2 regions of the Mesorhizobium sp. WSM4310 genome follow, and region 1 is predicted to be linked to the other one. Evidence: predicted binding sites of a transcription regulator. Region 1 holds the regulator's gene; the other holds the start of a gene.
The links. Region 1 encodes HrcA, which represses chaperone genes, less so after heat shock. Its sites were predicted from a motif close to GTTAGCACTCNCNNNNNGNGAGTGCTAAC; they were not measured.

Region 1 (4,979 bases):
CGGAAAAGCATTTCACGGGGAAGCCTGCCCCCGGAATGTTTTGGCTGAAAGCATGCTATTGGCGGGCCGCGATCGCCGCCGCCGCGCCCACCATGAAGCCAGCGGCGGTGCGGTTCAGCAGCTTCAGCGCGCGCGGCGATTTCAAGAACCAGCGCGCCTTGGCGGCGAGCGCCAGGTAGGGAACCAGCACGACGAACAGCACGACCACCGTCAGCGCGGCGAGAATGCCGTAATCGGCCAGCGTAATGGTCTTCAGGTCGACGATGGTCGGCGTGATCGCGAGGTAGAAGATCATCGTCTTCGGATTGCCGAGCGTGACGGTGAGGCCGGCGATGAAACTCGACACCAGCCCGCCCTTGCCCTTCCGGGCCTCGACCGTTTCGGGCGTGATGCCGGCGGTCCAGAAGCGCCAGCCCAGAAATGCCAGATAGGCAACGCCGGCCCATTTGATGGCCAGGAACACCATGCCGAAGGTCTGCGCCACGAAGGCGAGGCCGAGCACCACGGCGGTCAGATAGGTGAGGTCGCCCAGCATCAGGCCAAAGGACATGGCCAGCGACGAGCGAAAACCGGAGCCGAGCGCCCGCGCGACAAGCGCGGTGACGCCGGGGCCGGGAATGGCGGCGGCGATGCCGAGGGCGGCACTGTAGGCGAGGAAGCCGGTGAGGGTCATGGATAGGTCCCAGATTGAAGGGCCATATTGCATACATCCGAATGGAATTGAATTTCCTGAGGATTGGATTTGATTGCACCAGACAGCGCGGTCTTCGCCCTATAAGGCCCCCCTCATCCGGCCGCTTCGCGGCCACCTTTGCCGGGGCGAGTCACGGGCCTCGCCCGTCCTTCGGGCCCCCGTGGGGGAGAAGAGAAAGGCGCCGGTGCTAACAAGCTCCTGTCCCCGAGGGGGAGAGGTCGGATTGCCCCGAATTGCCCTTCGCAATTCGGTTGGCAATCCGGGTGAGGGGGTCTGCATTGTCCAAGCAGGATCAGGAACGGCCGCCGTCATAGGTCACACGCCAGATCGTACCGTTGCCGTCCTCGGTCATGATCAGCGCCCCGTCATGGGCCACCGCCACGCCGACCGGCCGGCCCCAGACCTCGCCGTTGGAAACGACGAAGCCGGTCATGAAATCCTCATATTCCCCGGTCGGCCTGCCGTCCCTGAACAGCAGGCGGACGACCTTGTAGCCGGTCCTGTTGCCGCGATTCCACGAACCGTGCAGGGCGACGAAGGCATCCCCCCGGTATTCCTTGGGAAAACCGCTGTCGGCGGGCAGGTCCTTGCGGTCGTAAAAGGTGATGTTGAGCGGCGCCGAATGCGCCTGCATCAGCACATCGGGAATGGTTGCCTTGCCGGCGAGGTCGGGCCGCGCGCCCTTGTGACGCGGGTCCTCGTGGTTGCCGATATAGTACCAGGGCCAGCCATAATACGCGCCGTCCTTGACCGAGGTGGCGTATTCGAACGGCACATTGTCGCCCAGCGCGTCGCGCTCGTTGACGACGCACCACAGCGCCCCGGTCGCCGGCTGGATGGTCATGCCCGAGCAGTTGCGCAGGCCGGTGGCGACGATGCGGCCGTTCTTGCCGTCCGGATCGAAGGCTTGCACGTCGGCGCGCCCCTCTTCGGAGCCCCAGCTTGCGCCGAGCGGCTGCGATGTCACCCACGCGTCGAGGCCGCCATCCGGCGCCTTGCCCATGTCCTCGGCGACGTTCGAACCGGAGCCGACCGACAGATAGAGCGTCTTGCCATCCGGCGAAAAGACGATGTCGCGGGTCCAGTGATGGTTCGAGGGAATGTTGGCGACGATGATTTCCGGTTCGCCGGATGCCTTCAGGTCGCCACCGCGGTAGGCAAAGCGCACGATGCTGTCGCTGTTGGCGACATAGACCCATTGCGGATCATCGCCCGGCGGATAGAAGGCAATGCCATAGGGCTGGTTGAGATTGCCGGCGAAAATGCGGTCCTCGGCGGGCTTGGCGCTGTCCTTGGCCAGGCGATAGACGCGGATCTGGTTGGCTTCGCTGTCGGCGACGAACAGGTCGCCATTGGGTGCGACGCGCACGGCGCGCGGATTGTTGATGCCGGAGGCGATCAGTTCGGCCGAAAAACCCGGCGGCAATTGCGGCTTCGCGCCCGTCGGCATGTCGGCAAGGCCGGCGCTGTTCGACACCGACTTGGTGACGTAAGGCTTCGGCAGGTCTTCCGGCTTGATCAGGCGGCGCACGCCCGGTCTATCGGCACGCCAGTCGCCAAAGGCGGCCGCACCCTTCAGCACCGGCTGGTCGGTCTGCTGGGCGAATGCCGCGCCTGTGAGAAAGAGGGCGGGGATCACCAGTCCGGCCAATCGGATCATCTTGTCCTCCATCTGGTCGCGAAGGAAACCAACGGCCGGCTTGTCTCCGGGTTCCGCCTCACTCGACCTGATGAGGAAGCGAAAGTCCGGCTTTATGTCCCGGCCGCGTAAAAATCGTCGTCGAGGCGTTTTTCCAGCGCGACGAGATCGGCCGGCAGCGGCAGGCCCATGGCGCGCATTTCCCGCAATTTCTCGCGCAATTGTTCCTGGATTTCGTGCTGGTCTTCCGGCTGGTTGACCATTTCCTCGAGCAGCAGGCTGATCCGGGCCTTGAGTTCTTCGAGCGCCATTCTTTTTCTCCTTGCTGCCCGTTTCGATTTTGGCACTAAGGTGCAGAGCTTCAGGTCAGGCCGAGCCAAAAATGGTCGATACCGAGAACCGGAGCGTACTGGTCGTACGCATCACCCGAACATCCACACCTTAGCGCAACATGCGCGATATCAACTGCGCCGTATAATCGACCATCGGCACGATGCGGGCGTAGTTCAGCCGGGTCGGGCCGATGACCCCGAGCGCGCCGACGACGCGGGCGTCCTTGTCGCGATAGGGCGCGACAACCAGCGACGAGCCCGACAGCGAAAACAGCTTGTTTTCCGACCCGATGAAGATGCGCACGCCCGATCCCTGCTCGGCGAGGTCGAGCAGCTGGATCAGCCCGTCCTGCGTTTCCATGTCCTCGAACAGATGCCGCAGCAGCTCGATGTCGGCCTGGGCGGTGACGTTTTCGAGCAGGTTGGCGCGGCCACGCACGATAAGCCGTGCCGGCAGGCCGCTTTCGGCGCCCGCCCACACCGCCAGGCCTTTCTCGACGAGGTCCTGCGACAGCGTGTCGAGGGCCGCTCTCGTCTCTTCCTTGATGCGGGCGATCTCGGTGCGCGCCTCCGCCAGCGTACGGCCGCGAATATGGGCGTTGAGGAAATTCGAAGCCTCGTGCAACTGCGAGACGGTGATGCCCGCCGGCAGCTCGACGACGCGGTTCTCCACGTCGCCATTTTGCGACACCAGCACGGCGAGCGCCTTGGTCGGCTCGAGCTGGATGAATTCGATATGCTTCAGCGCCACCTCGTTCTTGGCGGCCAGCACCAGGCCGGCGCCGCGCGACATGCCCGACAGCATCTGGCTGGCCTCGGTCAGCATGTGCTCCAGCGTCGCGCCAGAGCCTGAGGCCCGCACCTGCGCCTCGATGGTGCGGCGCTCCTCGTCGGAGAGGTCGCCAAGTTCCATGAAGGCATCGACGAAGAAGCGCAGGCCGGCCTGCGTCGGCAGCCGTCCGGCCGAAATGTGCGGCGCGTAGATCAGGCCGAGATGCTCGAGGTCGCTCATCACATTGCGGATGGTGGCCGGCGACAGCGAGGACGGCAGGATGCGCGACAGGCTGCGCGAGCCCACGGGCTCGCCATCCCTGAGATAGGAATCGACGATGCGCCGGAAGATGTCACGAGAGCGCATGTCGAGTGATTGAAGTGCGAGCGGCTGCGAACCCGGATCGATTGCCTTGGTCATTCGGCCAAAAACCTCCGTCCTCAGGATATAGACTTCGGCACGGTGGGCGCAACCGGTCTCTGTATCGGATCGCCCGGTCCGTTTTCCTTTGCGCGCTGCCCCCCATGCGGCTAAAAGCCGGCCACGATTCCGAAAAATGACTGGGAAAGAAGCCTGAATGCGCCCCTCCAAACGCCAATTCGACGAAATGCGCGCCATCTCCTTCGAGCGCGGCGTCTCCAAGCACGCCGAAGGTTCGTGCCTGGTGAAGTTCGGCGACACCCATGTCCTGTGCACGGCGAGCCTCGAGGAGAAGGTGCCGGGCTGGATGCGCAATTCCGGCAAGGGCTGGGTGACGGCCGAATACGGCATGCTGCCGCGCTCGACCGGCGAGCGCATGCGCCGCGAGGCCTCCGCCGGCAAGCAGGGCGGCCGCACGCTGGAAATCCAGCGCCTGATCGGCCGCTCGCTGCGCGCCGTGGTCGATTTGCAGGCGCTGGGCGAGCAGCAGATCACCGTCGATTGCGACGTCATCCAGGCCGATGGCGGCACCCGCACCGCCTCGATCACCGGCGGCTGGGTGGCGCTGTACGACTGCCTGCGCTGGATGGAAGCCCGGCAGATGGCCAGTGTTTCGAAGGTGCTGAAGGACCATGTCGCGGCGATTTCCTGCGGCATCCATGACGGCCAGCCGGTCATCGACCTCGATTATCTCGAGGATTCCGCGGCCGGCACCGACGCCAATTTCGTCATGACCGGCAAGGGTGGCATCGTCGAGATCCAGGGCACGGCCGAGGGCGAGCCTTTCTCGGAAGACCAGTTCGCCGAGTTGATGGGCCTGGCCAAGAAAGGCATTTCGCGGCTGGTGAGTTTGCAGCAAATGGCGGTGGCGTAGGTTTTAGATGCCGAGCCCAGGCACCCCCCTCTGGCCTGCCGGCCATTTCCCCCTCAAGGGGGGAGATCGGATGTCATCTCGGCCTTCGCCAATCTCCGGCGTTGCAAGATGGGCGGCGAGATTGAGGCTGCTGATCTCCCCCCTCGAGGGGGAGATGCCCGGTAGGGCAGAGGGGGGTGCCTCGTGACACCCAATGCAATTTTGGAATCAGCGCTCTATGTGACTGATCTCAACGCGGCCGAGCATTT
Region 2 (4,979 bases), on a different contig from region 1:
CGATCGCCAGGCCGAAGAGCTGCGCGGCCGGCACCAGGAGCACGGCGGTGCGGGTGTCATCGGCCGTGATCGCCAGGCGGATCTGGTAGGGCACGATGAACAGGAGAATGAAACCCATGACCAGGGCGGCGACCCAGAAGGTGGTGAGGCCAGGTCCGCTGGCCAGCACGAGCGAGGCGACAAGCGCGACAGTGCCAATGAGTGCGATGGCAACCCGATAATCGATGCGCGCCTCGAACACGGTCGCCGTCATCGCGCCCAGGACCTGAACCGCCAGGCTGGCCGAGACGATCAGGCCGACTGTGCGGCCGTCAATGCCGAATTGGGCGCCAACCGGTTCCAGAAACGCCCAGACCGAGCCGAAGAACATGAAATAACAGAAGACGCACAACAGGGCGGTAATCGAAGGAATCGTCAGCACATTGGCGAGGTTCTCGTCCTTGGGCAGAATGGCGTAATCGGTGGGGACGACGAAGGCGACGATGAGCGACAGGACGCAGACGACCGCGAGAATGAGGAAGCCGCCGGCCGATCCGGCGGCCGGGATGACATAGAGCGCCAGCAGCAGGGCAAGCGCGCATTGCGCCAGCGTCTGCATGGTGACGAAAAAGCCGCCGATGCGTTCGGCGCGCCGCGAACGGGCGATCAGCTCGGTGGCGACCGCGACAAGCCCGCCTTCGGCAAGGCCGGCCAAGGCGCGTGCCGCCATCAATGCATTGGCCCCGGCGGCATAGGCCGTCCAGACATTCGCCAGCGCCAGCAGGAGCAGCAGCACCGCACTTTTCCAGCGCATGTTGCGGGCCGATAGCAGCATCGCGACGATCGCCGAACCGATGGCAATGGCGATCATCTCGGCGGTGGCGACCAGCGCCAGTTCGTCGCCGCTGACATGGCCCTCCGTGTAGAGAGCGCCGAGCAGCACTGGCTGCAGGCCGAGAATGAGCAGGCCGACCGAGCCGATCCACAGCGCCGAGGCAAGCTGCCCGCCGGTCGGATTGCCGACCAGCCAGTCGCCGCTTCCGGCATGCGCGTCACCAGATGCCAAAGCCGCCTCCCAACGTCCCTTGTCGCACGGCAAAAAAGCTGACAATCTGTCAGTATTTTAGAAACTGATACTTGATCATATTTTTTGTCAACCAGAATTTGGCAATTCGTGCGAAAGACCGGTGTATGGTGGAAGCAAGGCGAACAGCGACCGAACCGAGGCGCAAGCCCAAGCAGGAGCGCAGCCGCGAGCGCATCGATGCCATCTTGTCGACGACCATGCGGCTGATCGGCGAGAAGGGCATCGACGCCGTCACCATGAAGGAAGTCGGCGCGTTGGCGGGCGGACCAATCGCCACCGTCTATCACTACTTCCCCAACAAGTCGGCGATCCTGGCGATGCTCTATGAGCGGTTTTCGGAGGTGAGCCGCGCGCGATTGACTGATATCCTCGCCGATGTCCGCGAAGCCAAGGACGTCATCGCCGCCGCCGACCGGTTGCTTGACGACTACCTCGGCCGCGTCGCCGGCGATCCGGCCATCCAGGACCTGCAGAACGCCATCCAGGCCGACAAGGCGCTGAAGAATCTCGACATCGCCGAAACCCGGCATCAGGCCAGGATGTTCTGCGACCAGGTCACCACCTTGATCGAGCCGGGCAAGCATGAGCAGTTCGAACGCATGGTCCTGTTGATCTTCCAGCTCGCCGGTGGCGTGGTGCGCCTGGCGCTCGCGCAGGGCCAGCCGGAAGGCCGCCGGACCATCGAGGATTACCGGTCGATCATCCACACGCAGTTGCGGTTGTTTCTCTAAGCCGCAATCCGTGGAAAAAATTACCGCCTTTCGAGGCTGCCGCGCGCCTTGACTCTCGCAGGTCGGCGGCCTATTTCAGCGCCACGTTAGCACTCGCCCTTGGTGAGTGCTAACTATATGTCCGGCTTCGCCGGACGGAGGAACTGTTTCTCACCGTTCTCATTCGAGGAAGAAAAAATGGCAAAGTCGAAGTTCCGCCCGCTTCATGACCGCGTGGTCGTTCGCCGGGTCGAATCCGAATCCAAGACCGCCGGCGGGATCATCATCCCGGATACGGCCAAGGAAAAGCCGCAGGAAGGCGAGATCATCGCCGTCGGCTCCGGCGCGCGCGACGAAAGCGGCAAGCTGGTCCCCCTGGACGTCAAGGCTGGCGACCGCATCCTGTTCGGCAAGTGGTCGGGCACCGAAGTCAAGCTCAATGGCGAAGACCTTCTGATCATGAAGGAATCCGACATCATGGGCATCATCGGCTGATCATCGGCCTCACCGTCAACTGAATTCCGGGCTTTATCGCAAGCCCCTGCCAGGAGCTAAAAATGGCTGCTAAAGACGTAAAATTCTCCCGTGATGCCCGTGAGCGCATGCTGCGTGGCGTCAACATCCTCGCCGATGCGGTGAAGGTCACGCTCGGCCCCAAGGGCCGCAACGTCGTCATCGACAAGTCGTTCGGCGCCCCGCGCATCACCAAGGACGGCGTCACCGTCGCCAAGGAAATCGAGCTTGAGGACAAGTTCGAGAACATGGGCGCGCAGATGGTCCGCGAAGTTGCTTCGAAGACCAACGACATCGCCGGCGACGGCACCACGACCGCGACCGTTCTGGCGCAGTCGATCGTCCAGGAAGGCCACAAGTCGGTTGCCGCCGGCATGAACCCGATGGACCTGAAGCGCGGCATCGACCTGGCCGTCACCGAGGTCGTCGCGGCGCTCGGCAAGGCCGCCAAGAAGATCAAGACCTCCGAGGAAGTCGCCCAGGTCGGCACCATCTCGGCCAATGGCGACGAGTCGGTCGGCAAGATGATCGCGGAAGCGATGCAGAAGGTCGGCAACGAAGGCGTCATCACCGTCGAGGAAGCCAAGACCGCCGAGACCGAACTCGAAGTCGTAGAGGGCATGCAGTTCGACCGCGGCTATCTCTCGCCCTACTTCGTCACCAACGCCGACAAGATGGTCGCTGATCTCGAGGACGCCTACATCCTCCTCCACGAGAAGAAGCTCTCCAACCTGCAGGCAATGCTGCCGGTTCTCGAAGCCGTCGTGCAGACCTCCAAGCCGCTGCTCATCATCTCGGAAGACGTCGAAGGCGAGGCCCTGGCCACGCTGGTCGTCAACAAGCTGCGTGGCGGCCTGAAGATCGCCGCCGTCAAGGCTCCGGGCTTCGGTGATCGGCGCAAGGCCATGCTGGAAGACATCGCCATCCTCACCGGTGGCCAGGTCATCTCGGAAGACCTCGGCATCAAGCTTGAGAATGTCGGCCTCAACATGCTCGGCCGCGCCAAGAAGGTGTCGATCTCCAAGGAGAACACCACCATCGTCGACGGCGCCGGCAAGAAGGCCGAGATCCAGGGCCGCGTTGCCCAGATCAAGCAGCAGATCGAAGAGACCACTTCGGACTACGACAAGGAGAAGCTGCAGGAACGTCTCGCCAAGCTGGCGGGCGGCGTTGCGGTGATCCGCGTCGGCGGTGCGACGGAAGTCGAAGTCAAGGAAAAGAAGGACCGCGTTGACGATGCGCTGAACGCGACCCGCGCGGCCGTGGAAGAAGGCATCGTTGCCGGCGGTGGCGTGGCCCTGCTGCGCGCTTCGGCCAACATCAAGGCTGCCGGCGCCAATGCCGACCAGGCCGCTGGCATCAACATCGTGCGTCGCGCTCTGCAGGCTCCGGCCCGCCAGATCGCCTCTAACGCCGGTGCGGAAGCCTCGATCGTTGCCGGCAAGATCCTTGAGAACAAGGGCGCGACCTTCGGCTACAACGCCCAGACCGGCGAATATGGCGACATGATCGCCATGGGTATCGTCGATCCGGTCAAGGTTGTCCGCACGGCTCTCCAGGACGCGGCCTCGGTCGCCGGCCTGCTCGTCACCACCGAAGCCATGATCGCGGAGGCTCCGAAGAAGGAGTCGGCTGGCGGCGGCATGCCTGGCGGCATGGGCGGCGGTGGCATGGGCGGCATGGGCGGCATGGACTTCTAAGAAGTCCATAAAGCACGCCCATCAACTTACATTGCTCGAGCCCGCAAGCGGGCTCGAGTGGCGGCATGGACTTCTAATCCAAGCCACCTGGCTTATGCATACGAAAGGGCGGCAGCGATGCCGCCCTTTTTCTTTGCCTCCTGCAACGGTAGCGACCATCGAGGTCTGCACCACTCGACGGGGCACTCGCCCCTTTCTTGAGCAGTTTTCCAGCAAAATCAGAGGTTTCGACTAAGCTTTGACGGCGCTAGATGAATTTGTCAGACAATATTTTTTAACACATTCGCGATTACTAAAGGGCGGGAGCATGGCGAGGTTGCTCCGCGTGCGGCGTGTCGGGTAACCATCGATGCAATTTTTCCGGCGATTTTTGCGAAACCGTGACGGCAACGTGCTGATCATCTCGGCACTGGTGATGCCGGTCCTGATCGGCACGGCCGCCCTGGTGACCGAATATGGCGCAGCCCTCGTCGAGCGCGCCGACAATCAGCGCGTGGCCGACCTGTCGGCCTATGCGGGCGCCCTCGCCTACAATGTGAACAAGTCCACCTCGCAGATGACTGCTACCGCCGTCGGCGTCGCGGTGCTCAACGGCGTTCCCGCCGCCAATGTACAGGTGAGCCTGGTCGCCTCCCCGAAAACGACCGGCGTCAACGCGGTTTCGGTGTCGATCAACACCTACAGGACGCTGTTCCTGGCACGCGTCCTGAACGATCGCCAGCAATTGCAGATCTATGCCAATTCGGTGGCCGAGCTTGGTGCGCAGCCGCAAACGCCCGGATGCATGCTCGCGCTCGACGGCACGCAGACCGGCCTGACGCTGAGCGGCGGTACCTCGATCTCGGCGCAGAAATGCACCGTCTCTTCCAACAACACGGTGACCGTCCCCTGCGGCACCAGCATTTCGGCGCTCGGCGTCAACTACAATTCCGCCGCTGCCCCGAGCCAGCCTTGCAACGGCATCACCGGCCCAGGCGGGGCGACCGCGGT

Region 2: groES (co-chaperone GroES) is a predicted target of HrcA. The motif match lies at 1,883-1,911, and genes of this name have one in related genera.

Annotation. Positions count from the first base shown of each region.
Region 1 covers NZ_VFTA01000019.1:85,458-90,436, reverse strand. Annotated here, with positions in the region: gene FJV80_RS20545 (LysE family translocator) at 56-673, opposite strand; gene FJV80_RS20540 (sorbosone dehydrogenase family protein) at 987-2,354, opposite strand; gene FJV80_RS20535 (hypothetical protein) at 2,447-2,644, opposite strand; gene hrcA (heat-inducible transcriptional repressor HrcA) at 2,775-3,857, opposite strand; gene rph (ribonuclease PH) at 4,015-4,731, shown strand; gene FJV80_RS20515 (VOC family protein) at 4,915-4,979, shown strand, end outside.
Region 2 covers NZ_VFTA01000008.1:188,075-193,053, forward strand. Annotated here, with positions in the region: gene FJV80_RS11930 (MFS transporter) at 1-1,045, opposite strand, end outside; gene FJV80_RS11935 (TetR/AcrR family transcriptional regulator) at 1,171-1,797, shown strand; gene groES (co-chaperone GroES) at 1,975-2,271, shown strand; gene groL (chaperonin GroEL) at 2,334-3,989, shown strand; gene FJV80_RS11950 (TadE/TadG family type IV pilus assembly protein) at 4,339-4,979, shown strand, end outside.